4 regions of the Ramlibacter sp. PS3R-8 genome follow, and region 4 is predicted to be linked to each of the others. Evidence: predicted binding sites of a transcription regulator. Region 4 holds the regulator's gene; each other region holds the start of a gene.

Region 1 (7,667 bases), on a different contig from region 4:
CGCGGCCCGCCGCCTGGGCACGGTTGCCACGCTCATCGCCGCCACGGCCCGCTGCCTGGGCACGGTTACCACGCTCATCGGCGCCGCGACCCGCTGCCTGCGCACGGTTGCCACGGTCATCCGCGGCGCGGCCGGCACTGCGGATTTCCTGCTTGCGCCGATCGGCAAAGTGCGCCGCCCCGACGGTGCGGACACTCGCCGGACGCGCCTGCAGCCGCACGACGGCTGAGCCATGGACTGCGCGCAGTTCGACGCGGGTCGGACGGGCCGGCGCGAAGCCGATGCGGGCGGTGGCGATCACTTGCGCATTCAACGGTGCCCAGCCGCGGTACACCGGGCGGCCGAGGCGGAAGTCGCCGATCTGCACCGCGGTCACGGCGTAGGGGCGGCGCGCCCAGTAGTAGTTGCTGTAGCCACGCGGATAGGCCCGCACGTTGTAGCCGAAATTGACGCCGCCGAAGTAGCGCGGCGAGGCGCGGAAAGCCGGCCACCACACTTCACCGGGAGCCAGCGGATACCAGCCGACGCCGGGGCCGCCACGCACCTGCAAGCTGGCGCTGGGGCCGCCGCCGAGGAACACGACCAGCGCGGGCGAATACACCGGGCGCGGGGCCAGCCGGCCGGGCACCCAGCCCCAGCGGTTGTTGACCTGCGTCCAGCGGCCGTAGTGGAACGGAGCGAAGCCCCACGGAGCCTCGTCCACCCAGGTCCAGCCCCAGGGAGCGACGTGCGTCCAGCGGCCCTGGCGGTACGGCGCCCAGTTCTCGGGCGTGGTGCGGGGATACCAGACCGCGCCGTGCTCGGGCGACTGCTGCCAGTCGCCATGCTGGTCCAGCTGCGCATGACCCACCACGCTGCGCGGCACGTAGCGCGCCGACACGGACTGCTCTTCGGCGCGGTTGCGCTCGCCGGCCCACTGGGCCAGCTCGTCGGGCCGGAAGGCCGGACCCTGCACCTGCGCCAGCGCCCGGCCGGTGAAGACGATCGATTGGCCGGCAGCGATGTTGATGGACTGCGACCCGTCGCCGAACACCGTGACCGCGCCGAGCAGCACCGTCACGCGGGTCTGGCCGCCCTTGTCGTCCACGTCCACCCGGTAGTCGCCAGGCTGCACCATGCGCACCGCGACGTTGGGCGTGTCGACCTCGAAGTTCTCGCCTGGCTCCAGTTCCCGCAAGCGCACGTTCATGGAGCCTTGCTCCAGGATCAGCTGCGTGGCCTTGTCGTCCAGGACGCTGACGCCGACATGGGTTTCGCCGCCGACGTGGAGGGTGGCGGTGTCGAGTTGCATCTCGGCCCGCGCGCCGCGGTCGCTCCACAACCGGTCACCGTCGGTCAGCGGCCGGTTCTGCGGCAGCTCGATCCATTCGTCCTCGCCGTCGGGGGCGAAGACGACCTCGCCCTGGCGGGCGCTGATGTGCGCCACGCGACCGGGAGGGTCTACCTCGGCTTCACCCTGTGGCGCTTGCTGCGCGAAGGCGGCCAGGGAGAACCAGGACAGCATGAGCGCGGCAAGCCAGGGCAAGCTACGCCAAAGAGATTTGTAAGTCATATGGTGCATGGCAGGCTGTGAGAGAACTGGATATGTTCCCTCAACGCGCGAGACCCCCCTGTGGGAGTAAACCCTGCGTAAAGAGATTTGCAGCGCGACGGCAGTGAACACGAGGGTTCGTGATTTTCTGCACAGCGCGGTCACCCCCGGAAGATCGCCTCCAGGTCAGCCTCGCCGTTGCTCTGATCGAGCTGCAGGCTGCCTTCTATATGGTCCAGGTGGTCGAGCATCAGCTTTTCCGCGCGGGCGCGGTCCCGCTTGGCCACCGCATCGATGATCATCTGGTGCTCGTCATCCCGGCAGCTCTGCGCTGTCGGCGCGTCGTACAGGAAGATGGTCAGGCAGGTCAGCATGCACAGCTCGCGCATGCTGCGCGCCAGCGCGGAGTTGCCCGCAAGCTCCGCCGAAAGCGTGTGGAACTCGCCGGACAGGCGGATCACGGCCCGCTTGTCGCCCCGGCGGCGCGCATCCGCCTCCAGTTCGACGTGCTGGCGCAGCCGCTGGGTCTTCTCCGGCGTCAGCGTGTCGATCAGCCGACGCAGCACGGCGGGCTCGATCAGCCGGCGCGCCTCGAAGACATCGCGGGCCTGTTCGGTGGTGGGCTTGGCCACATAGGCGCCGCGCTGGGGGAACAGCTCCACGATCTGCTCGTGCGCCAGGCGGGCCAGCACCTCCCGCACGCGCGCCCTGCTGACCCCGAAGATGTCCGCCATGCGTTCCTCGCCGAGCTTGGTGCCCGGGTGCAGCCGGTGCTCGAGGATGGCGACGTAGATCCGCTCGTAGATCTCGTCGACCGTCTTCTCGCGCTCCGCGCGGTTGCCCGTGCCCTTGCGGCTCACGTCCATTGGAACAGCTCCCCCCAGCCGGTGATCGACGCTGGCGAGGCGCCCGCAGCGCGGACCATCCCCCAGACGGTGGTGCTGACGGTATCGAGCAGCGGGATGCCGAGCTCGCTTTCGACCTGCGCCGCCAGCGGTGCGGCGTTCAGGTTCGTGCAGAAGGTCGTGATGGCCTGGGGGCGCGCTGGCGCCACCTCGGCCATCAGCTCGCGCAGCGTCTTCGCAGTAACGCCGGCAAAGTCGTGGTTCACGCGGATGCCCAAGTGGCGTTCCGCCACCACCTCGATGCCCAGCGCGGCGTAGTTCGCGACGATCTTCTGCTGGACGTCAGCGGTGTAAGGGGTGACGAGGCCGAGCCGGCGCACCTGCTTGAGCGCCAGCAAGTCATTCAGTGCCAGTACAGCGGTGGTGGCCACGATGCCGGTCCGCTCCCGGATCCGCTCCACCAGCTTGCGGTCGCGGTCGAAGCCGAGCCAGCCCGACGACGTGCCGCTCCAGCCGATCACATCCACCTTGGCATCTGCCAGCAGTTCGGCCGCCGCCAGGATCTTGCTGTCATCGAATTGCCCCAGGGCCGCGGCATCCAGAGCGATCTCCGTGACCTTGAAGCGCGAGAAGTGGGCGCTGGCGCCCGGGAGCGCCGCGACCAGCGCGCTGGTCAGCGGCTCCAGCGCAGTGTTCGAAGACGGGGTCAGCACCCCCAGGCGCAAGGTTCGGGACACGGTTCAGGTTCCTGTGGAGGTCGGACTCAGGCGCAGTATGAAGCATCGGGCCGGCGACTTTTGCGACCGATTGTCGACATTAGTGTAAACACCTGCGCCGCAACGTCTTCCTTTCGGCCATATTCGCGGCAGTGCAACTGGGCGTCGCGAACCGTCGCCATGGCTCGGAAGTTGCAAGTTGTCCCTCGAAACACCATGACAGTGACCGGATTTCTCCACCTGAAACCCATAGCAAGATTGTCGACAAGACTGTCCGCACTTTCTTGGAGCCTGCCTTGCACTCGCGTGGTGCGCCGGGCCGGTTCGTGATGGCCGACGCTCTCGACCTGGTCGTCCGCAATGCGCGTGTCGCCACTGCCAGCGACACGTTCGACTGCGACATCGGCATCCGCGACGGCCGTGTGGCCCTGCTCGGCGCCGGCCTGCCGCCCGGGCAGCGCGAGATCGACGCCGCCGGCCGCACCGTCACGCCCGGTGGCGTGGACGCGCACTGCCATCTCGACCAGCCCATGGAGGGTCCGGCAAAGATGGCCGACGACTTCCTCTCCGGCACGCGCTCGGCGGCCTGCGGCGGCACCACCACCGTGATCCCCTTCGCCGCGCAGATGAAGGGGCAGTCGCTCGAAGCCGCGGTGGTGGACTACCACGCGCGCGCCGAAGGCAAGGCCTGCATCGACTACGCCTTCCACCTGATCGTCAGCGACCCCACGTCGAACGTGCTGGCCGTTGAATTGCCGCGCCTCATCTCGCAGGGCTATACGTCGTTCAAGGTCTACATGACCTACGACGACCTGAAGCTGGACGACGGGCAGATCCTGGACGTGCTCGACGTCGCCCGCACCCACGGTGCGCTGGCCATGATCCATGCAGAGAACGCGGACTGCATCGAGTGGCTGACCAAACGGCTGGAGGCCGCCGGCCGCACCGCGCCCCGGTGGCATGCCCACGCCCGGCCGATGCTGGTGGAGCGCGAGGCCACGCATCGCGCGATCGCCTTGTCCGAACTGGTGGACGTGCCGATCCTGATCGTGCACGTGTCCGGCCGCGAAGCCATCGAGCAGATCCGCTGGGCCCGTGCGCACGGACTGTCGGTGTTCGCCGAGACCTGCCCGCAGTACCTGTTCCTCACCGCGGAGGACCTGGGGATCGACGACAGCTACCAGGGCGCGCGCTGCATCTGCAGCCCGCCGCCGCGCGACAAGGCCAACCAGCAGGTCATCTGGGACGGCCTCGGCGACGGGCTGTTCACGGTGTTCTCGTCCGACCACGCGCCTTTCCGCTACGACGATGCGCAGGGCAAGAAGCCCGGCGGCGAAGAGGTGGCCTTCCGCCACATCCCCAACGGGATTCCCGGCCTGGAGACCCGGCTGCCGCTGCTGTATTCCGAGGGCGTGCTGGCCGGCCGCATCACGCTGCAGAAGTTCGTGGAGTTGACCGCCACCAACCCCGCCAAGGCTTACGGACTGCATCCGCGCAAGGGCACCATCGCCGTCGGCAGCGACGCAGACCTGGTGGTCTGGGACGAGCGCGCGCTGGCCATCGACAACCGCAAGTTGCATCACGCGGTGGACTACACGCCCTACGAAGGCATGCAGCTGAAAGCGTGGCCCGGCCTGACCCTCAGCAGAGGCGAAGTGGTGTGGGACGGCCAGTCGTTCACGGGCCAGGCCGGTCGCGGCAGGTTCCTGCCGTGCGGCACGCCGACGCTGTTGCCCAGGCGTCCTTGAGGAACCCGCCACCATGCGCATCCTGCTGATCAATCCCAACACCACCGACAGCGTGTCCGCGCTGATCCGCGCCGAGGCGCAGCGCAGCGCGTCGCCGGGGACCGAGGTCGAGGTGCTGACCGCGCCTTTTGGCGTGGCCTACATCGAGACCCGCTTCGAGGCGCTGATCGGAGCCTATGCCACTGCGCAGCTCGCCGCCGAACACGCGGCGAACTACGACGCCGTGGTGGTGGCTGCGTTCGGAGACCCCGGTCTCTCGGGCCTGCGCGAAGTGCTGCCGGTCCCGGTGACCGGGATGACCGAGGCGGCGCTCGCCAGCGCCCACTTGCTCGGGCACCGCATTTCGATCATCGCCATCTCCCAGCGCATCCAGGCCTGGTACCGCGAGGTGGTGGAAAGCTACGGCTTCGGCCCGCGCCTGGCCAGCATTCGCGCGCTGGATCGCCCGCTTTCGGGAATTTCCAGCGTGCAGGAAGAACACGCGCAGGCATTGCAGGCCCTGGCCGAACGTGCCGTCGCCGAAGACGGCGCCGAAGTGATCGTGCTGGCCGGCGCGCCGCTGGCGGGCCTGGCGCGTTCGCTGCACGGCTGGCTACCGGTGCCCGTGGTCGACGGCGTCTCCAGCGCGGTGCGCCACGCCGAAACGCTGGCCGCGCTCAAGCCGGGCCGCCCCCGCCAGGGCAGCTTCGCGATGCCGCCCGCCAAACCCCACCGCGGCCTGCCCGACGCGATCGCGCGGCTGCTCGATTCACCCCGCTGAACTTCAGGACCCGCCATGCCGACTCGCACCATCACCCGCATCGCCTTCGCCGCCCTGCTCGCGCTTGGCGCCGCGCTGCCCGCCGCCGCGCAGCAGAAGCTGCAAATCGCCGGCAACTTCGCCAGCGAACACCCGTCGAGCGTGGCGGTCGACCAGGTGTTCAAGAAGGAACTGGCGCGCCTCACCAACAACCAGCTGCAGGTGGACGTGTTCCCCGCCATGCAGCTCGGCGGCGCCAAGGAGAACGTGGACGCAGTGCGTTCCGGCACGCTGGCGATCACCTGGGTCGGCGCCGCGTTCCTCTCGCGCATCGCACCGGAACTGGAGGCGGTGAGCCTGCCCTTCGTTTTCGCCAATCGCGAATCGGCCTTTCGAGTGATCGACGGCCCGGTCGGGGACGCGATCGACAAGAAGTTGCAGGACAAAGGGTTCATCTCGCTGGGCTGGATGGAACTGGGCATGCGCCACGTCACCAACAGCAAGACACCGATCCGCTCGAAGGCGGATCTCGACGGCCTGAAGGTCCGCCTGCAGCCCAACGAAACCCACCTGAACACCTTCCGCGCCCTGGGCGCCAACCCGGTAGCCATGGACGTGAAGGAGCTGTATTCCGCGCTGGAGCAGCGGGTGGTGGACGGCCAGGAAAACCCCTACTCGGTGATCGCGGCCAACCGCTACAGCGAGGTGCAGAAACACCTGTCCAACACCGGCCACTTCTTCGATTTCATCGCCGTGGTGGCCAGCAAGCGGGCTTTCGAACAGCTGAAGCCCGAGTTCCAGAAGGCCGTTCGCGACGCCATGACTGTCACCATCGCCCACCAGCGCAAGCTGGCCGCCGAGGACGATGCCAGGCGCTTTGCCGAGCTCAAGGCCAGGATGACCTACACCGAGGTCTCGCCCGCCGCGCGCGCGGAAATGCGCAAGATCGCCTTGCCCGCCGTGATCGATGGCGTGAAAAAGCGCGCCGGTGCCGACCTGGTCAACCAGGTGCTGAGCGAAGCGGCCAAGCACTGAGGCGATGGATAAACAGGCCATGGAACAGGCTCTTCCCCTGCCGGCCGCGCACGCCGCGCCGGCTTGGCCGCTGCGCCTGCTCTACGCGGCCGACAGGCTGCTGACAGTCGTCCTGGTGGCCTCCGTTGCGGTGATGGTCAACGTCGTCGCCTCCCAGGTCGCGCTGCGCTACGGCCTGAACGAGTCGATCGACTGGGCCGACGAAATCGCGCGATTGGCTTTCGTGTGGTCCATCTTCCTGGCGATCCCGCTGGGCGTGCGCGACGGCGCCCACATCGGCATCGACCTGGTGGTGGACAAGCTGCCGCCGGCCGGACAGTCCGCGCTGCGGCGCGCCGGCGCTGCGGCGGGGGCGGCGATGATGCTCGCCATCTGCTGGGCCGCCGTGCGCACCTGCCGCGAGCAATGGGACGAGCTCATGTCCACCGTCGACATCAGCGTCGGGTGGTTCATCGTGCCGGTGGCCGTTGGCGCGCTGTTCAGTGCCTTTCACCTCCTGCACATCGTGATCGCGGGTCCGCCGGCCAAGCACATCGGGGGTGCGGAATGAGCGGGGCCGTCATCGCCGGTTTCATGGGCCTGGCGCTGCTGGGCCTGCCGATCGCATTCGCCATGGGCGTGGCCGCCCTGATAGCGCTGCTGGCCACCGGCGTCGACTTGTCCATGGTGCCGCAACGCATGATGCATGCGGTCAACTCGTTCCCGCTGATGTCGATCCCCTTCTTCATGCTCGCCGGCGAGCTGATGATCAAGGCGGGCATCGTCGAGCGGCTGATCGCCCTGGCGAACACCATGGTCGGCCGGGTGCGCGGCGGCCTTGCGCACGTAACCATGCTCGCAGGCGCGGGACTGGCCACCGTTTCCGGCGCTGCCGTGTCCGACGCCAGCGCCCTGTCCGCCACGCTGGTGCCCTCGCTGTCCAAGGTGTACGACAAGGGCTTCGCCACCGCCATCGTGGCCGCGGCGGCCAACCTCGGGCCGATCATCCCGCCCAGCGGCGCGATGATCGTCTACGCTTTCATGGCGGGCTCCTCGGTGTCGGTGGGCGGCATG
Region 2 (7,667 bases), on a different contig from region 4:
TGCACGCCTTCATGGACACCGAGCAGGTCAAGTCCAACCGGCCGGTGCGGCTGACGCGCGGCGCTGACGTGTTCGTGGGTGACAGCATGGCCTACGACAACCTCGATCGCGTGCTGCAGCTGGAAGGCCGGGTGCGCGGTACGTTGCAGGCGCGGCCCGCCCCCTAGGAATGGATCGCCTCGTCTTCATCACCGGCGCCTCCAGCGGCATCGGGCAGGCGCTGGCGTGGCGCTATCACCAGGCCGGCTGGAGGCTGGCACTGTCGGCGCGGCGCGCCGCGGACATCACGCAGTGGGCGCAGGCGCAGGGCATCCCGGCGGAACGCTTTCGTGTCTATGGCGCCGACGTGGCGCAGACCGACAGCATCGTCGCGGCCGGCCGCGCCTGCATCGATGCGCAAGGCGTGCCCGACGTGGTGATCGCCAACGCCGGCATCAGCGTCGGCGTGGATACGGGGATGCGCGAGGACCTGGACGTCATCGCTCGCATCTACGCCACCAACAACGTGGGCCTGGCGGCGACGTTCCATCCCTTCATCGATGCGATGGTGCGTCGCGGCAGCGGCACGCTGGTGGGCATCGCCAGCGTGGCGGGCATCCGCGGCCTGCCGGGACATGCCGCCTATTGTTCGAGCAAGGCCGCCGTCATCAGCTATTGCGAGAGCCTGCGCGGCGAGATGCGTTCGCATGGCGTGCGCGTGGTGACCATCGCGCCGGGCTACGTGGACACGCCGCTGACGCAGCGCAATCGCTACGGCATGCCGTTCCTCATGAAGGCGCCACGCTTCGCCGATGCCGCCTTCCGCACCATCGCGGCGGGGCGCAGCTACCGCGTGATTCCATGGCAGATGGGCATCGTGGCGAAGTTGCTGCGCGTGTTGCCCGATGCGCTGTTCGACAAGGCGATGGCGGGGCAGCCGCGCAAGCATCGGGAAACTCGATAGCGCCGGGGTGCGGCTGCGCCGCAACCCGGCCTGCGAGGTCAATGCGGAATGCCGGAATCCCTGTAGGTCGGGTTGCGCGCAGCGCACCCCGACGCCCATGAAAAAGGCTCCCGCAGGAGCCTCTTGTCTTGGCGTGATCGACGCTCAGTAGCTGTTGCCGCCACCGCCGCCGTACCCGCCGCCACCCCCGCCGCCGGAGCGGCCACCGCCGCCGCCGCGCGGGCCGGCGCCGTACGGGCTGCGGAAGCCGCCGTCCTGGCCGCCGCCACCGCCGTAGCCACCACCGCCTTCGCGGCGGCCGCCACCACCCCCACTGCCACCGCCACCGTAGCCACCGCCGCCGCCGGAGCGGCCACCGCCGCCACCGCCACCGCCGTAACCACCGCCGCCGCCGCCGAAGCCGCCGCCACCGCTGCGGGGCGGACGGTTTTCCATCGGGCGCGCTTCGTTCACGACGACGCTGCGGCCGCCCATGGACTGGCCGTTCATGCCGCTGATCGCCGCTTGCGCCTCCTGGTCGCTGCCCATCTCGACGAAACCAAAGCCCTTGGAACGACCGGTCTCGCGGTCCATCATCACCTTGGCGCTGCTGACCTGGCCGAACTGGCCAAACGCCTGTTCGAGGTCGCTGTCGCGCACCTCATAGGGAAGGTTGCCTACGTACAGTTTGTTGCCCATCTACAGGGACTCCTGAAAAACATTGAACCGAAGCGATGGAGTCCCGAAAACGCATTCAACTGAAAGCGACGCGATAGGCACCTGTCACCGCAACCCGAGTGGAACTGCAAGACCCACAAAAACATTATGGAGGAAATCACTGCAGAGGGGGCAGGCCGGCCCGGCCATGAAAAAAGGGCCCGCAGGCCCTTTGTCTACAGGGCGCGTCGGCCCTGGATTGCGCAATGATCAGTAGCGGTCGCGGCCACCGCCGCCGCCGCCACTGCCGCCGCCGCCGTAGCCGCCGCCACCGCCTTCGCGACGGCCACCGCCGCCACCGCCGCCGTAGCCGCCACCACCACCGCCGCCGCTGCCGCCGCCGCCGAAGCCGCGACCACCGCCGCCGCCGCCACCACCAAAGCCGCCGCCGCCGCCACCGCTGCGGGGTTCCATCGGACGGGCTTCGTTGACCACGAGGCCACGGCCGCCGATTTGCTGGCCGTTCATGCCGGCGATGGCAGCCTGCGCTTCAGCGGGGCTGCTCATCTCGACAAAACCGAAGCCCTTGGAGCGACCGGTGTCACGTTCCATCATGACCTTGGCGCTGGTGACAGTACCGAACTGGGCGAAAGCCTGTTCCATGTCGCTGTCGCGGTAAGAATAGGGAAGGTTCCCCACGTAAAGTTTGTTGCCCATGAAAGGACTCCGCTAAAAGAAACGCACAACGCGATGGAGTCCGCAAGACGCAATCAAAACCACGCGAGACCGACTAAACACCGCAAACAGTGGACCCTCGCGGGGCCCACGGCCGATATTATGCGCGCCAAAGTGGTTTTTCGTCTGTCAGGGTTCTACCGGACGTCGAGCGATAGGCCGCTTTGGTGGAAACTGCCACACGGCCAGCCCACAGCCCGCCCGTCATCACCAGTTCACTTCCCGCTCCGGGGTCGAACCGATCTTGTGGATGGCCAGGTCGGCGCCCTCGTGCTCTTCTTCCGGGGACAGCCGCAAGCCCATCACGACCTTGAGCAGCCCGTAGAGCGCAAAACCGCTCAGCAGCGCCCAGCCCACCCCCAGCAGGCTGCCGATGACCTGGGCGCCGAAGCTCACCCCGCCGAGGCCGCCGAGCGCCTGGCTGCCGAAGATGCCCGCGGCGATGCCGCCCCAAAGTCCGCACAGGCCGTGCAGCGGCCAGACGCCCAGCACGTCGTCGATCTTCCAGCGGTTCTGGGTCAGGGTGAACATGACGACGAAGATCACGCCGGCGGCGGAACCGACGGCCAGGGCGCCGAGCGGATGCATCACGTCGCTGCCCGCGCAGACGGCCACCAGCCCGGCGAGCGGGCCGTTGTGGACGAAGCCGGGATCGTTGCGGCCCAGCAGCGTGGCGGCGATGGTGCCGCCCGCCATGGCCATCAGCGAGTTGACCGCGACCAGCCCGGAAATCTTGTCGATGGTCTGCGCGGACATCACGTTGAAGCCGAACCAGCCGACGGTGAGTACCCACGCACCGAGCGCCAGGAAGGGGATGTTGGAAGGCGGGTGGGCCGAGATCGCGCCATCCTTGCGGTAGCGATTGCTGCGTGCGCCGAGCAGCACCACCGCCGGCAAGGCCAGCCAGCCGCCGATGGCGTGGACGACGATGGAGCCGGCGAAGTCGTGAAATTCGGCGCCGGTCAGGTCCTTGATCCAGGCCTGGACGCCCAGGCGCTGGTTCCAGGCCACGCCTTCGAACAGCGGATAGACCAGGCCGACGATGATGGCGGTGGCGACCAGCTGCGGCCCGAAGCGGGCGCGCTCGGCGATGCCGCCCGAGATGATGGCCGGGATGGCCGCGGCGAACGTGAGCAGGAAGAAGAACTTCACCAGCTCGTAGCCGCTCCTGGCCACCAGCTGGTCGGCGCCCACCAGGAAGCTGGTCCCGTACGCCACCGAGTAGCCGACCAGGAAGTAGACGACGGCGGAAACGGAGAAGTCGACCAGGATCTTCACCAGCGCGTTGACCTGGTTTTTCTTGCGGACGGTGCCGAGTTCGAGGAAGGCGAAGCCCGAATGCATGGCCAGCACCATGATTGCGCCGAGCAGGATGAACAGGACGTCCGATCCCTGTTTTAGTGCTTCCATGTCTTTTGTCTCCGGAGGAATGCTTGTTGATGGTGCGTTTTGGCGGCTTGGCAGCTGTCCGCACCAAAAAAAGCAAAAAGTGCGCCATCGGCGTGCGCATTCCGGGCTGGGTACACTTTCCGCCGTCTTGATCGAATCCTTTCTCGTCTCCACGGGCATCGTCGCCCTCGCCGAAATGGGCGACAAGACGCAGCTGCTGGCCCTGGTCCTGGCCGCCCGCTTTCGCAAGCCCTGGCCGATCGTGCTGGGAATTTTCGCCGCCACCATCGTCAACCATGCGCTCGCCGGCGCGGTCGGCAGCTGGGTGACGTCGGCCCTCGGACCGGACGTGTTGCGCTGGGTGCTGGGCGGCTCGTTCATCGCGATGGCGATCTGGATGCTGATCCCCGACAAGCTCGATGCGGACGATGTCGACAAGGCGCCGCGCTATGGCGTGTTCCTCACCACGGTCGTGGCCTTCTTCCTGGCCGAGATGGGCGACAAGACGCAGATTGCCACCGTCATGCTGGCCGCCCGCTTCGATTCCTGGGCCGCCGTGGTGGCGGGCACGACGCTGGGCATGATGCTCGCCAACGCGCCGGTGGTCTGGCTGGGCGAGCGGATCATGCGGCGGGTGCCGATCAAGCTGGTCCACACGGTTGGGGCGGGGATCTTCCTGGTGCTGGGGGTGCTGGCGCTGGCGAGCTGACGCCGGGGTGCGCTGCGCGCAACCCGGCCTACGAGGGTGCGGCGCTGACGCCGGGGATACGTTGCGCGCAACCCGGCCTACGAGGGTGCGGCGCTGACGCCGGGGATACGTTGCGCGCAACCCCCTACGAGGATGCGGACTTCGTAGGTCGGGTTCGCGAACGCGACCCCGACGTCCTGGCGTCCTCCGATCGGGCGACGTTGCGTGGCGCTCCACCGCGTTATGGCTGGATGTCCCGCTACATCCGCGCCAACACACCGGGCGCCACCTACTTCTTCACTGTGACCCTCCTGGACCGGCAGTCGCGCTGGCTGGTCGACCACGTTCCGTTGTTGCGGGAGTGTGTTGCGGCCACGAAGGCCGACCACCCGTTTCGAACCGACGCGATGGTCGTCATGCCGGACCACCTCCATGCCATCTGGACCTTGCCCGAACAGGATGCGGACTTCTCCCTGCGCTGGATGCTCATCAAGCGGCGGTTCACCCGACAGTTGCTGTGCCGGCGGCTGCTCGATCCCGCATCGTCGCTGCCCCGACGCGGCACCGAGCGCTCCTTGTGGCAGCGGCGCTTCTGGGAGCACCAGATCCGGGATGACGACGATTTCGCGCGACACGTCGAGTACATCCATGTCAATCCAGTGAAACATGGTTTGGTCGCGCAGGCGAGGGACTGGCCGTATTCGAGCTTTCATCGCTTCGTTCGACAAGGAGTCGTGCCAGCGGATTGGGGTTTGCGCGCGGACGTGCCCGGCGCTTTCGGAGAGTGACATGGGTGTCGGGGTGCGCTTCGCGCAACCCGACCTGCAAACGCCGCAAACCGCGCCGCCCGTAGGCCGGGTTCGCCGCAGGCGACCCCGGCGTTCCGCGTTGATATACTTCCCCCAGCGCCGATTTGCCTCGATTGCGGGCGCTCAATAAATGCCGCTAAAGACAGGCCGAGCCCGGCCCGCCACAGCGGAGCCGGGCTTTTCGTTTCCATGACGCTGATCGCCACTTCACGGTCCATGCAGTTCGACGCGCCGCTCGCCTTGCGCAGCGGCGCCTCCATCCGCGGCTACTCGCTGGCCTACGAGACCTACGGAACGCTCGACGCGCAGCGCAGCAACGCCGTGCTGATCTGCCACGCGCTCAATGCGTCGCATCACGTGGCGGGCGTGTATCCCGGCCAGGAGAGATCCGAAGGCTGGTGGGACACCATGATCGGCCCCGGCAAACCCGTGGACACCGACCGCTTCTTCGTCATCGGCGTCAACAACCTGGGCTCCTGCTTCGGCTCCACCGGGCCGATGCACGAAAACCCCGACACCGGCCGCGTCTACGGAGCCGACTTCCCGGTGGTGACGGTGGAGGACTGGGTCGATGCGCAAGCCCGGCTGCTCGACGGCCTGGGCATCCGCACGCTGGCCGCGGTGATGGGCGGCAGCCTCGGAGGCATGCAGGCGCTGTCGTGGACGCTGCAGCATCCGCAACGGGTGCGGCACGCGGTGGTGATCGCCAGCGCGCCAAACCTCAACGCCGAGAACATCGCCTTCAACGAGGTGGCGCGCCGCGCCATCGTCACCGACCCCGACTTCCACGGCGGCCACTTCTACCAGCACGGCGTGATCCCGAAGCGCGGCCTGCGCATCGCCCGCATGATCGGACACATCACGTACCTGTCGGACGACGTGATGAACGAGAAGTTCGGCCGTCAGTTGCGCGAGGGCATGGATCTGCAGTACACGACGCAGGACATCGAGTTCCAGATCGAGAGCTACTTGCGCTACCAGGGCGACAAGTTCAGCGAGTACTTCGACGCCAACACCTACCTGCTGATCACCCGCGCGCTCGACTACTTCGACCCGGCCTTGCGCCACGACGGCAACCTGGCCAGGGCGCTGGCGGTGGCCACCGCCAAGTTCCTGCTGGTCAGCTTCAGCACCGACTGGCGCTTTTCGCCGGCGCGCAGCCGCGAGATCGTCAAGGCGCTGCTCGACAACCGCCGCGACGTCAGCTACGCCGAGATCGACGCGCCGCACGGCCACGACGCCTTCCTGCTGGAAGACCCGCGCTACCTGGGCGTGGTGCGCTCCTACTTCGAGCGCATCGCGGCGGAGCGGGTCGAGCCGACGCCGGAAGTGCGCGAGCTGCCCGCGGGAGCCATGCTGTGAGCGACCGCGCGACGATCCAATCCATCGGCCGGCTCGTTCCGCAAGGCGCGCGCGTGCTGGACCTCGGCTGCGGCGACGGCGCCTTGCTGGACCACCTGCAGCGCGAGCGCGGCTGCAGCGGCTACGGCATCGAGCTGGCCGACGAGAACGTGCTGGCCTGCGTGAAACGTGGCGTCAACGTGATCCAGCTGAACCTGGACCAGGGCCTGTCCATCTTCGACGACGACAGCTTCGACGTCGTGCTGCAGATCGACACGCTGCAACACCTGCGCAATGCCGAGACCATGCTGCGCGAGACGGCACGCGTGGGCAAGCTGGGCATCGTGGCCTTCCCCAACTTCGCGCACTGGCCGAACCGGCTTTCGATCGTGCGCGGCCGCATGCCGGTGACCAAGCGGCTGCCCTACCAGTGGTACGACACGCCCAACATCCGCGTGGGCACGTTCAAGGACTTCGAGGTGCTGGCCACCAAGAACCGGCTGACCATCCTCGATGCGTTCGGGTTGCAGGACGGGCACGAGCGCCGCTTCCTGCCCAACATGACCGCCAGCACCGCCGTCTTCAAGTTCGAGCGCGGATAGCCCGCACTGGCGCTATGCTGCGCGCATGAACATCCTGATCACCGGCGGCACCGGTTTCCTCGGTGCCCGGCTGGCCCGCACGCTGCTGGCCGCCAACTCCGTTTCCCTGCGCGGCGCACCGCCGCGACGCATCGAGCAGGTGGTGCTGGCCGACCGCGGCCCCGCCCCCCCCGACCTGGCGGCCGACCCGCGGGTGCGCGTGGTGCAAGGCGACTTGCTCGAGCTGCTGCAGCGCCGTGAGCTGCCGGCGGCCGGCACCGACGCCGTGTTCCACCTGGCCGCTGCCGTCAGTGGCGAATGCGAGGCCGACTTCGACCTGGGCATGCGCAGCAACGTCGACACGACGCGCGCGTTGCTGGAGGGCTGCCGCGCCCTGGGCACCAGCCCCGTGTTCGTGTTCGCCAGTTCGGTCGGCGTGTTCGGCCGCCGTCCCGGCGACGGCCCGCTGGGCACCATCGCCGATGACACGCTGCCGACGCCGCAAGGCAGCTACGGCATCCAGAAGTTCATCTGCGAGCAGCTGG
Region 3 (7,667 bases), on a different contig from region 4:
ATGGCGCGCCGCTGGGCCCGCAATGCGCCGGCGCCGAGCGTGCCGATGTCCTGCCCGTCGAAGACGATGCTGCCGGCGGTGGGCTCGATCAGCCGCAGCACCATGCGCCCCAGCGTCGACTTGCCGCAGCCCGACTCGCCGACCACGCCCAGCGTTTCGCCGGCAGCGATGCGCACGTCCACGCCGTCGACGGCGCGCACCAGCCCGCTCACGCGGCCGAACAGGCCTCGGCGCACCGGGAAGTGCTTGACCAGGCCAGCGGCCGCGACCAGGGGTTCGGTTTCGATCATGCGGCCACGGCCTCCGGCAGGTGCGGCACCAGCACGTCCGGGTCGAGCGGCGCGCGCCAGCAGGCGGACAGATGGCCGCTTCCCACTTCGGCCAGCGGCGGTGACTCGGCACTGCAGCGCGCGATCGCGAACGGGCAGCGATCGGCGAAGTTGCAGCCGGCGGGACGGCGCAGGGGGTTGGGCACCTGGCCTTCGATCGAGGCGAGGCGGGCGCGCACCACATCCAGCCGCGGGATCGAGCCGAGCAGGCCGACGGTATAGGGATGCTGCGGCTCGTCGAAGATGGCGCGCACGCTGGCCCTCTCGACGATGCGGCCGGAATACATCACCGCCACTTCGTCCGCGACTTCGGCGACCACGCCGAGGTCGTGCGTGATCAGGATCACCGCGGTGCCGGTTTCCTGCCGCAGCGTGCGCATCAGCTCCAGGATCTGCGCCTGGATGGTGACGTCCAGCGCGGTGGTGGGCTCGTCGGCGATCAGCAGCCGCGGCTCGCAGGCCAGCGCCATGGCGATCATCGCGCGCTGGCGCATGCCGCCCGACAGCTTGTGCGGGTAGTCGTGGAAGCGCTGCTCGGGCGCGGGAATGCGCACCTGGCGCAGCACCTGCAGGGCGCGCGCCTCGGCATCGGCGCGCGACAGCTTGCGATGGCGCTGCAGCCCCTCGACGATCTGGTCGCCGATGGTGAAGGCCGGATTCAGCGACGTCATCGGCTCCTGGAAGATCATCGCCATGCCATTGCCGCGCAAGTCCAGCAGCTCGCGCGTCGGGGCGCCCACCAGCTCGCGGCCTTCGAAGCGGATGGAGCCGGCCGTCACGCGCCCGGGCGGGTCGGGCACCAGCCCCATGATGGACAGGGCCGTCACGCTCTTGCCGCAGCCGGACTCGCCGACGATGGCCAGCGTCTTGCCGGCCTCGACCGAGAAGCTGACGCCGTCGACCGCCGGAAAGCTGCCGTCATCGGTGGCGAACTCCGTGCGCAGTCCGCGCACTTCCAGCACGGCCATCAGTGGGCGCCCCCGCGTTGCTGGTGGAAGCGCGCGATGTGCGCCTCGATCGCGTCGCGATCCGTCAGGCCCACCGGGTCGTTGCGGCTGGCCAGGCAGGCCATGAAGGGCTGGAAGCGCTCCAGGCTCTTGCGGTACAGGCGCTCCAGCTCGCGCATCGGCTCCTCGTGGTCGTCCACGCGAATGTCGAGCTGCGGGTGGTCCTCGTCGGCGTGGATGCGCAGCGCGGCCGACTGCTTGCCGCGCTTGTCGCCGCCCGCGGCCTCGCCGGCGGCCATCGCCGCGAGCAGCCTTTCGGCCAGGTCGAGGCCTCTGGCTTTCTCGTACGCATCCGCGGTGGCCTGCAGCACAGCGGGGCCGGCCAGCATGTTGCCGGCGACGCTGAAGTCCTCTTCGGTGCGGTGGCCGCACCAATCGATGCACGCGGTGCCCGTCCACGCGGCAGCGCGGCCGTGCGCCGGCAGCACATGCAGCTGGCGCTGGTCCCGGCCGGCGTCCACGGAGGTCAGCAGATGGACCACCTGCTGCGGCGAATGGCCTTCCGCCAGCAGCGCCATGCCTTTCGGCCCGTACAGCGGGTTCATCAGGGCTTGCGTCGACAGTGCGCCCACGCCCCGGCGGGTATGCACGCACAAGGCGCCGACGGCGAAGAAGCGGCTGGCGATGGCGACGCCGAAGCGTCCTGCTTCATCGCGCGCCAGAATCGACCACGTCATGCCACCTGCCTCCGCTGTTGCCCCAAGAGAGGGCGATTCTGGGGGAAAGCAGGTTCCGCACCAAGCGGGCAAACCAGCACGCCGGCGCACGCCATAATGGCGCCCTCGCCGCCGTAGTTCAATGGATAGAACGAGCGCCTCCTAAGCGCTAGATGCAGGTTCGATTCCTGCCGGGGGCGCCAGCGGCGCGTGCTCAGAGCACCAGGTCGGCCGCCACCAGCGGCGGGCTGCCGGTCAACTCGATACGCAGTTCGGCCTGCACGTCGCCATCGGTGCTGGCCACCAGCACCCCGTTGACGTAGCGCACCTGGCCCGCCCCGGTGAACGTTGCACTGCCAATGAAGACGAAGACCTGGTTGCCGGCGACCAGCGCGTTGGCGTCGATGGTGGACAGGTCGATGAGGTCGCCAGCGCGGTTGCCGTTGCCGGCGAAGTCGGAGATGACGTCGGACAGGCGCGGGGCGCTGTCGGCGGTGCTGTCGTAGTCGAAGCGGTCGCGGCCGTCCCCTCCGATGAGCGTGTCCGAACCCGCACCCCCCTTCAGCCAGTCGTTCTCCAGGCCGCCATCGAGTGCGTTGGCGCCGCTGTTGCCGGTGAGCTTGTTCCTCTGGACGTTGCCTGTTCCGGCGACGTCGCCCGTCCCCAGCAACTGCAGGTTCTCGATGTTCGCGCCCAGCGTGTAGGCGATGAGGGACCGTACCATGTCCACTCCTTCGCCCGCGGCTTCCCGCGCCTCGCCGGCCGCGTTCACCACATAGGTGTCGTTCCCCAGTCCACCGCGCAGCGTGTCGATGCCGCCGCCGCCCTTCAACACGTCGCGTCCGCCGGCCGCCAGCACCGTGTCGGCCTGTGCCGAGCCTGTGATGGTTTCGTTATCGTCGTCTCCCAGGATCTGGACCCGGTCGAGCCCGGCGCCGGAGGTGTGGAAGTCGAAGAAGACGAAACCGGAAAGGTCGACGGCGGCCGCGTCTCCCATCGTCACGCGGAGAGTGTCTCCGGGGTCCACCGCATCGGGGTCCATCGGGTCCACGAACGGCTCCGTCCCGTCGATGACCAGGTTGGCCGCGAGACCGGCGCCGACTTGAGCGGCATGAATGGTGGCGATCGCCGCGTAAGGGGACGGGGATTCGAACTCGATTTCCTCGATGCTTTCGATGGTTGCAGCGCCGAGGTTGGCGCTGCCCGCGAGCAGGATGCGGTCGAAATCCTCGTCTCCCTTGATGGTATCGCCCGCCATCTCACCCGCGAGAAAAACGAAAGTGTCGTTGCCCGCCGATCCTTCCAGATAGTCCGCGTTGCCGCCGCCGCGGATGGTGTCGTTGCCGCCGCCGCCGGTGACGTAGTCGACGAGCCCGTCACCGACGATGAAGTCGTCCGCAAAGGTGTCGCCGCTCGTGTGACGCCGGACCTGGAGCACCTGCCCGATGATGTCGGGCGTCGTCGGTCCCTTCGTGAAGAACGTGGCCACCTGGCCGTCCAGCATCCCGGCCACGCTCGTCTGGGTGTCGGAGACGAAGGTGTAGCCATTGTCGCCCGTGGCCAGGCGCTCGCCGTTGGCCGGGTCGACCAAGGTCCACCTCGGGTCGAAACCGAACTCCGCGTTGGTATTTCCGACGAAGATCATCCCGTTGGAGAGCAGGGTCGTGGAAGGCGCGGTGTCGTTGAAGTCGTTCTGGGAGATGTCGGTCCAGCCGCCGCGCGTGCCGGCGGCGTCGAAAAGCGCGAGGGTGATGTCGGTGTCGCCCGTGTCGCTCCACCCGGTGTCCTCGTAAGCGATGGCGAAGCCGCCGTCCTGCAGGGCCACGACGCTGGGGTTCAGGTTGCCGCCGACGTCGTCCAGCAGGGTCGGCAGCTTGCGTTCCGTGCCGTTGGCCTCGTAGACGGCGTACCACACCTCGCTGGCGAGGCCGTCGATGCGGTGCCAGGCGATCGCGAAGCCGCCATCGGCCAGGGCCGCGACGCTGGGGGCCTGGTCGTTGGCGACGCTGGAGTCGACGGCGAAACTCATGACCGGTCCGCCATCGTTGTCGCGGATGTTGACGCGGACGTTGTTGTTGCCGCCCACCGATACCTGCATCGCGAGCACGAAGCCGCCCTCGGCCAGGGCCGTGACGTCGACACCGGAGACCGAGCTGAACATGGCATCGATGGGCGTCACGCCGAGGACGGACTCGCCGGTCGCGCTGACGATATCGAAAGACGCCTGGCCGCCGTCAATCCCGTTGAACGACCCGCCGATGACCACGTTGCCGTTGCTCAGTTGCGATGCCGAGCCACCCGTGCTGCCGAGGAACGATCCGTCGCCTGTCTCCTCCCCGTCGGCCGAGAAGAAGGCCTCGTAGATGTGCGCGCCGTCATCGCCAACCACGGCGACGCCTCCGCCGTCCAGGCTGGCAGCGTCGGCGTTTCCGGTTCCAATCGGGTTGAGGTCCGCCTCGAAGGCGAACGAGTAGGTGACGGAAAGAGCTGCCAAGGGACTCTCCAGCGAAGGGTGGAGCGCCATTGAACAGCAGAGCCAGGCTGCGACCCCCGGCTCTTTTCATTCGCACACACGGCTTACAGATTGGCGCACTTGCGCCGGGTCCGCGCGTTTCAGAGCACCAGGTCGTCCGCGACCAGCGCCGGCGCGCCCGTCAGTGCCACCTGCATCTCGGCGGCCACGTCGCCATCCATGTTCAGCGACAGCACGCCGCCCGCATAGCGCGCCTGGCCCGCGCCGCTGAAGGCGGCGTTGCCAATGAAAGTGAACGACTGGTTGCCCGCGGCCAGCACGTTGGCGTCGAGCGTGGAGAGGTCGACCCGATCACCGGCGAGGCTGCCGTTGCCCACGAAATCGCTGATGACGTCCCTGCCCGGACCCGCCAAGCTGTCCGAGGAAGCATTGAAGTCGAAGCGATCGGCACCCGTGCCGCCGGCCAGCGTATCGGTGCCGGTACCGCCGGCCAGCACGTCGTCGCCGCCGCCGCCGCCCAGCATGTCGTTCCCGCCGCGGCCATTGACGCGGTCGCTGCCGCCACCGCCGGCGATATCGTCACGCAGGGACGAGCCGGCGATGTCCTCGGCATCGGCGTCGCCGACGATGACGATCCGGTCGTTCTCGCTGCCACCGGTGTCGAAGTCCTGGAAGGTGAAGCCGGCCAGGCTCACGTCGGTGTCGCTGCCCATGACGATGCGCAGCGTGGTGGCGGAGCCGGCCAGGTCGCCATCGACGATCAGGCCCGCGTCCAGGCCCGCGCCGACCTGCGAGGCGCCGATCGTCACGGTGAGGGGGGCGGACGTGGGGCTGAAGAACTCGATCTCCTCGATGGAGGTCAGCACCGCGCCGGACGCGTTGCCATTGGCGGTGAAGAACAGCCGGTCGCTGCCGGCCCCGCCGGCCACCGTATCGCCCACGATGTCGCGGGCATGGAACTCGAAGGTGTCGCCGCCGCCACCGCCCTTGAGGTAGTCGCCGTTGAGGCCGCCGATGAGGGTGTCCGCGCCGCCCGCGCCCTGCATGTCATCGAAAAGGTCGTCGCCGATGATCACGTCGTCGGACGCGTCCCCGACGGAAATCCGCTTCGCCTGCAGGATCTCGCCCTCGACGTCGCCGGCGTCGTTGTCGGTGAAGAAGGCAGCCATGCGCCCGTCGAGCATGGCTGCGACCGACGTGGAGCGTTCGTAGTTTCCGGACGACCCGGCGCCGGATGTGCCCAGCTTCGTGCCGGTGTCCGGGTCGACCAGCGTCCAGCGCACGTTGGTGGGCGTGGCCCCGTTGTCCAGCGTGGCCCCTACCGCGATCATCCCGTTGGACAGCACCGTCATCGACGGGTCGGTGTCGTTGACGTTGTTCTGGGAGATGTCGCTCCAGTCGATCAGGCTTCCCGCGGCCGTGAAGCGGGCGAGCGTGATGTCGATGTCGGTATTGCCGCTCCAGCCGGTGTCCTCGTAGGCGATGGCAAAGCCCCCGCCGTCCATGGCCGCCACGGTGGCGTTGCGGTTGACGTTGCCTTCGTTGTCCAGCCGCGTCGGCACCAAGCGCGCGTCGCCGTTGGACTCGTACACGGCATACCAGAGTTCCTCGCCGCCGCCGGACAGGCGCCGGTGCCAGGCGACGGCGAAGCCGCCGTCGGCCAGCGCGGCGACACTGGGGTTCTGGTCGTTCTCCGTCGACACGTCGAGGGTGGCGAACGTCACCAGGCTGCCGGTGTTCGTGCGGACGGTCATGCGGATGTCGTTGTCGGTGCCGCCGATGAGGGCCTGGGACACCACCACGAAGCCGCCGCCCGCAAGGCCCGCGACGTCGACGTTCGAGACGTCCTCGAAAGCCGCGTCCGAGGCGGTGGACGGCACGCTCACCGCGCCGTCGCTACGCGTGATCGTGTAGTAGACCTGCTGGCCCCGGTCCGAGGCCACCACCATGCGGCCGTTGCTCAGTTCCGCCACGGCGGACTGCGTGCCTGCGATGGCGATGCCCGAGGCGGAGGGGTCCCCATCGGCCTGGAACAGGGACATCGAGCTGTTGGTTGCGGTGCGGTCGCCGACGACGGCGATGCCACCGTTCGCAATGGACGCCGCATCGGCATGCTCCGAGAGGAAGGGCGGGGACAGGCCCTCCTGCACACCGAAGGTGTAGTTCACCGTCACGGTCATCAGCGGCTCCTCGATGGATGCGGACACCCACCCGGCGCCCAGCGTCGCATTGGAAGGGCACCGCCCGCCATGCAGGCTCTGCCGTTTGCACGCACTCGCGCTTCTTACAACGCGAAACGTCGCCGATGACTAGGCGGTCGTGCGTCGACGGCGGAACAGCAGGACTGCCAGCACCGCGACGATCCCGCCGCCGATCAGCGCGCCCATGACCAGCGAGTTGCTCCCCTTGTCGGCCGTGCCCGCCGGCGCCGGTGCGCCCATGTTGCGGGTGTCTTCGCCGGCCGGCCGGGTCTCTACCGGCGGGGGACTCGTGTTGCCGGCAGTGGTCGTGTTGGCCGTAGCATCGTTGGCGGTGGAAGCCGGACCTTGCGTTGGTGCTTCGCCCGGCCGCGTGGTGTTGCGGTCACGCGCATTGCGCCCGGCCCGCTGCTGGCCACCCCGCGCCTCGCGCGCTTCCATCCGCTCCATGCGCGTACGCAGCTTGGTCACGGCTTCCTCGCGCGCGAACGGCAGCCCGGGGGCCAGCCTCTCCGCGGTCTGCAGTTCGGTGCGCGCGGTCGCGACGTCCCGGTCGCGGGCGGCAAGCTGGGCCTTCACGAAGTGGGCGCGCGCATTGTCGGGCTGCCGCTGCACGATCTCGTCGATCATCGTGCGGGCCTTGGCGATGTCGCCGCCGCGCGCGGCCTGGTTGACATCGCGCAGGGTCGGGCCGCCGGCGCGGGCGCCGCGCTGCTGGCGTTGCTCCTGCGCCGATGTCCGCCCGTCCACGGCAAGGTCGTCGGCGCGCTGCGCTTGCGCGCCCAGGCTCGTCAGGCCCAGCAACAGGACGGCGAGGATGGTCTGGATTCTTTTCATGGGTGTCTCCCGGAAGGGTCCCAATGATGCGCTTGGCGGCTGGCGCGGCTGTCGGCCGGCCGAGGCAAGGGCGGTAGGAGCGCGCGCCTTTACTTCACCAGCAGCCGCATCGCCTCTTCGAGCCCCTTGATGATGCTCTGGCGGTACTGCCAGACGCCTTGCGGCTC
Region 4 (7,667 bases):
CCTGCATTTTCCATCTGCGCCTGCTCGCGGCCGCCGCGGCCGCGCCCGGCGACCCCCGCGGCCTCGATCCGCTCGCCGTAGGGCGGATTCAGCAGCATGACGCCCGGAGTTTCGCTCGGCGGCATCCGTTGCAGTGCATCGCCGCCGCGCAATTGCACGGCGTCGCCGACACCGGCGCGCTCGGCGTTGCGCTGCGCGAAGTCGACCATCCGGAACGCCACGTCGCTGCCGAACACCGGCGCCGTCGGCGCGCGGCGGGCCGCCTGGGCTTCGGCCTTCAACGCACCCCAACCTGTTGCCGAATAGGCCCGCAGGCGCTCGAACCCGAAGCGCCGCATCAGGCCGGGCGCGATGTTGCAGGCGATCTGCGCGGCCTCGATGGCGATGGTGCCGCTGCCGCAGCACGGGTCGTACAGCGGCGTGGCCGCGTCCCATCCGCTGGCGGCGATCACGGCCGCGGCCAGCGTTTCCTTCAGCGGCGCCTCGCCCTTGTCCTCGCGCCAGCCGCGCTTGAACAGGGGTTCGCCCGACGTGTCCATGTAGAGCGTCACCTCGTCGGCCGACAGGTGGGCGAACACGCGCGCGGCGGGCCACTGGGTGTCGACGTCGGGGCGCACCCCGCCGCGTTCGCGAAAGCGGTCCGCCACCGCATCCTTGATCTTCAGCGCCGCGAAGTTCAGGCTCTTGAGCGGGCTCTGGTGGGCGGTGAGCTCGATCTTGAAGGTCTCGCGAGGCGTGAACCACTCCTCCCAGGGCACGCCCGCAGCGGCCGCGTAGAGGTCGTCTTCCGCGCGGTAGGGCTGGTGGCCGACCTGCACGAGCACGCGCTGGGCCAGGCGGGAGTGCAGGTTCAGCCGCTGCATCGCCTCCCAGTCGGCGCGCACGCGCACGCCACCGCGCAGCGTCTCGGCGGCCGTGCCGGTGATGCGCTGCACCTCGTCGGCGAGCCACGCCTCGACGCCGGCGGCGCAGGGCAGGAAAAGGGGGAGAGTGTTCACAGTTCCTTGCGCAGGTTGGCGGGGGCGATGCGCAGGGCGTCGCGGTACTTGGCCACGGTGCGCCGCGCGCATTCGATGCCCTGCTCCTTGAGCATCTCGGAAATCTGGCTGTCCGACAACGGCTTCTTGTTGCTTTCGGCGGCGACGAACTGCTTGATCAGCGCGCGCACGGCCGTGCTCGACGCATTGCCGCCGGTCTCGGTGCCCAGGGCCGAGCCGAAGAAGTATTTCAGCTCGAAGGTGCCGAACGGCGTCGACATGTACTTGGCCGTCGTCACCCGGGAGATCGTCGACTCGTGCAGGCCCAGTTCGTCCGCGATCTCGCGCAGGACCAGGGGCCGCATCGCCAGCTCGCCGTGCACGAAGAAGTTGCGCTGGCGCTCGACGATGGCGGAGGACACGCGAAGGATGGTGTCGAACCGCTGCTGGATGTTCTTGATGAACCAGCGCGCCTCCTGCAGGCGCTGCTGCAGCGCCTGGTGGCCTTCGCCCTTGTGCGCCTTCAGCGCGCCGGCGTAGACGTCGTGCACGCGCAGGCGCGGCATGACGTCCGGATTGAGCATCACCCGGAAGTGGACCCGGGCGCCGCGGCCGACCTGCGTCACCAGCACGTCGGGCACGACGATGTTGCGCTCGACGTCGATGAAGCGGCGGCCCGGCTTGGGCTCCAGCCGCGTGATCAGGCCGATCGCCGCCTTCACGTTGGGCTCCACTTCGCCGGTCAGCGCTGCCAGCCGCTTGACGTCGCGCTTGGCCAGCAGGTCCATCGGGTGCTGGCACACCTTGATCGCCGCGCAGCACGCCGTGTCGTCCGGAGTTTCCTCCGCCATGGCCCGCAGCTGCAGCAGCAGGCACTCGGCCAGGCTGCGCGCGCCGACGCCGGGCGGGTCCATCCGCTGCAGCAGGCGCAGCGCCATCGTGAAGCGGTGCTGCAGCTCCTCCTGCTGCGCCAGGTCGCCGGGCGCCAGGCTCGCAGCGAGCGCATCCAGCGAGTCCTCCAGATAGCCGTCGTCGTTCAGCGACTCGATCAGGAAGCGCAGCGCGGCGCGGTCCACTTCGTCCAGGCGCAGTGACAGCGCCTGCCGGTGCAGCCAGGAAGGCAGGGACTCGTTGCCGCGCGCCAGCTCCGTCGCATCGACCTCGCCGTCGCCGTTGTCGTTGCGGCGCGCCGCCGGCGCTTCGCCGCCCCACTCGCCGTCGTCCGGCACGGTCTCGGTGTTGCCGTCGCTCTCCCAATTGGGCGCGGCGTCGTCGCCATAGTCAGCCGGGTCCGCGGACGGCTCGGCCTCGCTGGCGGATGCAGGCGCGGCGTCGTGCCCGTTGGCCAGCGGCTCGAAGCCGGGTTCCGCTTCCGACGCCGGCCCCGGCGCGTCCGATGCCGCCGGCCCGAACTCCTCCGCGTGGTCGTCGCCCAGCACGTCGAGGAACGGGTTTTCGTCCAGCATCTGCTGGATCTCCTGGCCCAGCTCGAGGGTGGACAACTGCAACAGCCGGATCGACTGCTGCAGTTGGGGAGTCAGCGCGAGGTGCTGGGAAACGCGAAGGGAGAGCCCCTGTTTCATACTGCCGGCGGACGTCCTACATGCGGAAGTGCTCGCCGAGATAGACCCGGCGCACGTCGGCGTTGTTCACGATGTCGGCAGGGGTGCCCTGCGCCAGCACCGAACCTTCGCTGATGATGTATGCGTGGTCACAGATGCCGAGCGTCTCGCGCACGTTGTGGTCGGTGATGAGCACGCCGATGCCGCGCGACTTGAGGAAGCTGATGATGCGCTGGATCTCGATGACGGCGATCGGGTCGATGCCGGCGAAGGGCTCGTCCAGCAGGATGAAGCGCGGCTGGGTCGCGAGGGCGCGCGCGATCTCGACCCGGCGGCGTTCACCTCCGGAAAGCGCCACCGCCGGCGAATCGCGCAGGTGCTCCACCCGCAGGTCCTGCAGCAGCGCGGTCAGGCGCCGCTCGATCTCGGGCCGCGCCAGCGACGAGCCATCCGCGTTGCGCTGCAGTTCCAGCACCGCGCGCACGTTGTCCTGCACGTTCAGCTTGCGGAAGATCGAAGCTTCCTGCGGCAGGTACGACAGGCCCAGGCGCGAGCGGCGATGGATCGGCATGTGCTCCACCGGCCGGCCGTCGATGGAGATCTCGCCGCCGTCCGCGCGCACCAGGCCCACGATCATGTAGAAGGACGTCGTCTTGCCTGCCCCGTTGGGCCCGAGCAGTCCGACCACCTCGCCATTGGCGACGGCCAGCGAGACGTCCTGCACCACCTTGCGGCCGCCGTACGACTTGCGCAGGTGGCGCACTTCCAGCCGGCTGGCCGACGCGGCCACCGGCGGTTGCGCGTGCAAGGTCTCGGCGTCACCCATCAACGGCTCTCCGGCGGCAGCGTGGTGGAGGACCGCAGGCGCGGTGTCGGGCCGGACGGCGCCGGTGCCGCCGGTGCGGAGGCCGAGCTGCGCGGCGCGATGGTGGCGCGCACGCGGCCACCCGCGTTGGCCGGCGAGCCGCCCGCGGCGGCGCTGCCGTCCACGCTGAACTGGTCGTTGCTGTTGTCATAGGTGATGACGGAGCCACTGGTCTCGTCATTCACCGTCTCGCCGCGCAGCCGGCGCATCTCGGCGCGCCCGACGAACTTCACGCGGTCGGCGCGGCCGTCGTATTCGATGGTTTCGGCCTCGCCCTCGATGAATTCATCCGCGCCGTCGCGCTTTTGCCGGAAGAAGGCGCGCTTGCCGGGCTCGGCCGTCACGGTGCCGAACTGGAACCCCTCGGGGTCCTGCCGCACCGCGACGCGGGCGCCGCGGATGATGATGGACCCCTTGGTGACCACCACCTTGCCGCTGAACACGCTGGTCTGGCGCAGGTCGTCATACTTCAGCGAGTCGGCTTCCACGTTCATCGGCTTGGTGCGGTCGGCCTTTTCGGCGCCGGCCGGCGTGCCGGCCAGGGCAAGGGCCAGCAGCAGCGAAATGGAAGGGAGGATGTGGTTCATAAAGGCACGAATCTTGCTGTGATTGTAGCGACCCCCAATCGAAAAGCCCGCTCGCGCGGGCTTTTTCCCTTCGATCCCCCGCGTCGGATGTCGGGGTTTCGCTCCAGCTACTTCGACTTGCGCGCTTCGGCGACGAGGTGGTCGACGACCTGCAGGGCACGGTCCATGTTGCCGGCCAGGTCGCCGTCGACGTAGTAACGGCCCGCCACGCCCATCGCGGGAACCCCGTCCACCATGTAGGCGTCCTGCAGCTGCTTGGCGCGGCGCGCCTTGGTGGACACGGCGAAGGAGTTGTACTGCTCCTGGAACTTCGCCTTGTCCACCCCGTTCTTTTCGACGAAGGCGAGGATCTGGTCCTCCTTGGCGGTCGGCTGGCGGTTCACGTGGATCTCGGCGAACACCTTGCCATGCAGTTCTTCGACCTTGCCCATGGCCTCCAGCGCGTAGTACAGGCGCTGCTGCGGCACGAATTCGTCGCGGAAGGCCACCGGCACGCGGCGGAACGCCACGTCCGCCGGCGCCTTCTTCACCCAGGCGTTGAGCTTGGGCTCGAAGGCATTGCAGTGCGGGCAGCTGTACCAGAAGAATTCGACCACCTCGATCTTGCCGGCCGGCGCCTCGACGAGCGCCCGCTTCTCGAGCGCCCGGAAGTCCTTGCCTTCCTGGGGCGTGCGGACCTGCGCCAGCATCAGTCCCGGAAAGCCCAGGGCCGTGGTGCCCAGGACGGCCGCCGTGGCCGCCGGAAAGTCGCGTCGCTTCATTGCTCTGGTTCTCCTAGATTCGTTTCTGAGCGCGGCGCCGGCGCAATGGTTCCGCCAGCGGGTCAGCCTGCCGTCAGCGTTGCACCCGCACCAGCGCGGTTTCGAAGCCGCCGGCGTCGAGCTTTTCCTTCTGCCGATCGGCGTCGTCCTTGCTGGTGAACGGGCCCACCCGCACCCGGTAGACCTGGCGGCCGGCCTGGTCGCGTTCGGTCACCCTGGCTTCGATGCCCATGAGCGACAGCTTGGCCCGCTGCGCCTCCGCATCCTCGGACGTGCGGAAGGCGCCCGCCTGCACGAAATACATGAAGGGGTCGCTGCCTCCGGCGGCGCGCGCCGCGGCCAGGTCGCCCAGCGGATCTGCCGGCGCCGGCCGGCCCGCGACGGCGGGCGGCTCCGCGCCCTTCGGCTTGGCGGCGTCCTGCCGGCCGGGAAGGACGCTCTCCGAGGCCCGGGCCGCCGGCGGCGCGGCGGGCGGTGTGGCCACGCCCGGCGCGGGGGGCAGCGGCTTGGCCGGATTCTTGCCGTACAGCGGCGCGTTCGGGTCCCAGTTCTGGTTCTTGCGGGTTTCCGCCGCGTCCTGTTCCGCGGAGCGGCTCGGCCCCTTGTTCAGGAAGGGGATCGGCACCTTGGTGACGTAGACCGCCACCGCAAGGGCGGCAGCCAGCCCCAGCACGATGCCGATGATGATGCCGATGATGACGTTGCCGCGTTGCTTGTATTCCATGCTCACATCTTGTGGGGGGCACTCACCCCCAGCACAGCCAGTCCATTGTGCAATACCTGCGCACAGGCGGCCACCAGCGCAAGGCGCGCGGCCTTCAATTTCTCGTCTTCCACCAGGATTCGCTCGCTGTCGTAGTAGCTGTGATACGCCGCCGCGAGGTCACGCAGGTAGAAAGTGATGTCGTGCGGCGCGAAATCGGCCGCAGCCGCCGACAGCACCTCGGGATAGCGCGCCACCTGCACCATCAGGTTCAACGCGGCCGGGTGCTCCAGCGAGGACAGGTCCGCATCCGCAAGCCTTGCCGCATCACCGCCCCACGCGGCCAGCACCGAGCAGATGCGCGCATGGGCGTACTGCACGTAGTACACCGGGTTGTCATTGTTCTTCGCGATCGCCAGGTCGATGTCGAACGTGTACTCGGTGTCCGCCTTGCGCGAGACCAGGAAAAAGCGCACCGCGTCCTTGCTGGTCCACTCCACCAGGTCGCGCAGCGTCACGTAGCTGCCCGCGCGCTTGGAGATCTTGACCTCTTCGCCACCGCGCATGACGCGCACCATGGTGTGCAGCAGGTAGTCGGGATAGCCTTGCGGGATGCCCACGCCCGCCGCCTGCAGGCCGGCGCGCACGCGGGCGATGGTGCCGTGGTGGTCGGTTCCCTGGATGTTGACCACCTTGGTGAAGCCGCGCTCCCACTTGGTGACGTGGTACGCGACGTCCGGCACGAAGTAGGTATAGCCGCCGTCGGACTTGCGCATCACGCGGTCCTTGTCGTCGCCGTAGTCGGTGGACTTCAGCCAGAGCGCGCCGTCCTGCTCGTAGGTCTTGCCGGCAGCTTTCAGGCGCTGCACCGTCTCGTCGACCTTGCCGCTGGTGTACAGGCTGGACTCGAGGAAGTAGTTGTCGAACCGCACGGCGAAGGAGCGCAGGTCCAGGTCCTGTTCGCGGCGCAGGTAGGCGACGGCGAACTGGCGGATGCCATCGAGGTCCTCGACGTTGCCGCTGGCGGTGAACTCGCGGTCGTCGGCCTTCACCGTCTTCTTCGCCAGGAAGTCGTCGGCGATGTCCTGGATGTAGTCGCCGTTGTACGCGGCCTCCGGCCAGCCCGCGTCGCCGGGTTTGACGCCTTTGGCGCGCAACTGGGTCGAGCGCGCCAGCGTCTCGATCTGCACGCCGGCGTCGTTGTAATAGAACTCGCGCCAGACCGTCCAGCCCTGCGTTTCGTACAGGTTGCACAGCGCGTCGCCCAGCGCCGCCTGGCGGCCGTGGCCGACGTGCAGCGGCCCGGTCGGATTGGCCGAAACGAATTCGACCAGGATGCGCTGGCCATTGGACGGTTGCGTGCCGAAAGCACCGGCGCTGGCGAGCACTTCGCGAACGACTTGCTGCTTGGCGGCGGGCTTCAGGCGGATGTTGAGGAAGCCGGGGCCGGCGATCTCGACGGCATCGACCCACCTGGCGAACGCGGGCGTGGCCAGCAGGCTGTCACGCAGGGCTTCGGCCACCTGCCGGGGATTGCGCTTGAGGGGTTTGGCCAGTTGCATGGCCGCGGTGGAAGCCAGGTCGCCGTGCGCGGCCGCCTTGGGCAGCTCGAAAACCGCTTTCTCGCCGGCGCCGGGGGAAAGCGCATCCAGCCCGGCCGCCAGCGCGGCGAGCAACTCTTGTTTTGCTTGAAGCATTCGGGGGATTGTAGAGGGGGGTATTCGCGACGGCGGGGTGCGCTGCGCGCAACCCGGCCTACACGGGACGCTCGCCCGTACCCCGTAGGTCGGGTTCGCGCAGCGACCCCGACAACCCTCTACGCCCCGTACCCCCGCGCCAGGAACACCGCCGCCAGCGGAATCAACGGGATGATGTGGGCCTGCAGCATCACCAGCTTGCGCACCTTGCGGACCTCCTCGTCCGGCGGCAACGCGCCCGAGGCGCGCAGTTCACGCCGCCACCGGGAAAATCGCAAGGTGGGCTGGATCGAAATCAGCCCCACCGCCACGAACGCGGCGAGCTTGACGTACAGCAGCCAGTTGCCCCCGTACCACTCCGCGCCCTTGGCGCCCAGAAAAACGCGCGCCAGCCCCGTGGCGAACAGCACGCCCGCTGTGATGCCGTAGATGCGGTCCACCGTCACCAGCCGTTCCACGACTTTGGCGTTCATCCATTCGGGCCGGCACAGCGCAGCCTCGCTCGAGATGAAGAC

The links. Region 4 encodes sigma-54, which starts transcription at its own class of promoters, with help from an activator protein. Its sites were predicted from a motif close to TGGCANGNAANCTGCTTT; they were not measured.
Region 1: the regulator sigma-54 is predicted to act here: its motif matches at 3,274-3,291, upstream of hydA (dihydropyrimidinase).
Region 2: the regulator sigma-54 is predicted to act here: its motif matches at 3,794-3,811, upstream of WG902_RS05095 (ammonium transporter).
Region 3: the regulator sigma-54 is predicted to act here: its motif matches at 2,059-2,076, upstream of WG902_RS06930 (DUF1028 domain-containing protein).

The regions. Positions count from the first base shown of each region.
Region 1 covers NZ_JBBHGT010000001.1:1,131,328-1,138,994, reverse strand. The annotation lists gene WG902_RS05350 (DUF6600 domain-containing protein) at 1-1,525, opposite strand, end outside; gene WG902_RS05345 (GntR family transcriptional regulator) at 1,693-2,397, opposite strand; gene WG902_RS05340 (maleate cis-trans isomerase family protein) at 2,388-3,113, opposite strand; gene hydA (dihydropyrimidinase) at 3,422-4,840, shown strand; gene WG902_RS05330 (aspartate/glutamate racemase family protein) at 4,854-5,600, shown strand; gene WG902_RS05325 (TRAP transporter substrate-binding protein) at 5,616-6,614, shown strand; gene WG902_RS05320 (TRAP transporter small permease) at 6,634-7,164, shown strand; gene WG902_RS05315 (TRAP transporter large permease) at 7,161-7,667, shown strand, end outside.
Region 2 covers NZ_JBBHGT010000001.1:1,078,881-1,086,547, forward strand. The annotation lists gene lptC (LPS export ABC transporter periplasmic protein LptC) at 1-167, shown strand, start outside; gene WG902_RS05080 (SDR family oxidoreductase) at 170-943, shown strand; gene WG902_RS05085 (RNA recognition motif domain-containing protein) at 1,088-1,621, opposite strand; gene WG902_RS05090 (RNA recognition motif domain-containing protein) at 1,850-2,296, opposite strand; gene WG902_RS05095 (ammonium transporter) at 2,522-3,724, opposite strand; gene WG902_RS05100 (TMEM165/GDT1 family protein) at 3,855-4,412, shown strand; gene WG902_RS05105 (REP-associated tyrosine transposase) at 4,643-5,179, shown strand; gene metX (homoserine O-succinyltransferase MetX) at 5,390-6,562, shown strand; gene metW (methionine biosynthesis protein MetW) at 6,559-7,143, shown strand; gene denD (D-erythronate dehydrogenase) at 7,169-7,667, shown strand, end outside.
Region 3 covers NZ_JBBHGT010000001.1:1,467,985-1,475,651, forward strand. The annotation lists gene WG902_RS06920 (ABC transporter ATP-binding protein) at 1-290, opposite strand, end outside; gene WG902_RS06925 (ABC transporter ATP-binding protein) at 287-1,297, opposite strand; gene WG902_RS06930 (DUF1028 domain-containing protein) at 1,297-2,013, opposite strand; tRNA gene WG902_RS06935 (tRNA-Arg) at 2,121-2,195, shown strand; gene WG902_RS06940 (calcium-binding protein) at 2,207-4,486, opposite strand; gene WG902_RS06945 (hypothetical protein) at 4,606-6,672, opposite strand; gene WG902_RS06950 (tetratricopeptide repeat protein) at 6,775-7,500, opposite strand.
Region 4 covers NZ_JBBHGT010000006.1:20,448-28,114, forward strand. The annotation lists gene WG902_RS18460 (THUMP domain-containing class I SAM-dependent RNA methyltransferase) at 1-998, opposite strand, end outside; gene rpoN (RNA polymerase factor sigma-54) at 995-2,560, opposite strand; gene lptB (LPS export ABC transporter ATP-binding protein) at 2,577-3,365, opposite strand; gene lptA (lipopolysaccharide transport periplasmic protein LptA) at 3,365-3,991, opposite strand; gene WG902_RS18480 (thiol:disulfide interchange protein DsbA/DsbL) at 4,099-4,752, opposite strand; gene WG902_RS18485 (SPOR domain-containing protein) at 4,826-5,476, opposite strand; gene argS (arginine--tRNA ligase) at 5,479-7,152, opposite strand; gene WG902_RS18495 (DUF2214 family protein) at 7,272-7,667, opposite strand, start outside.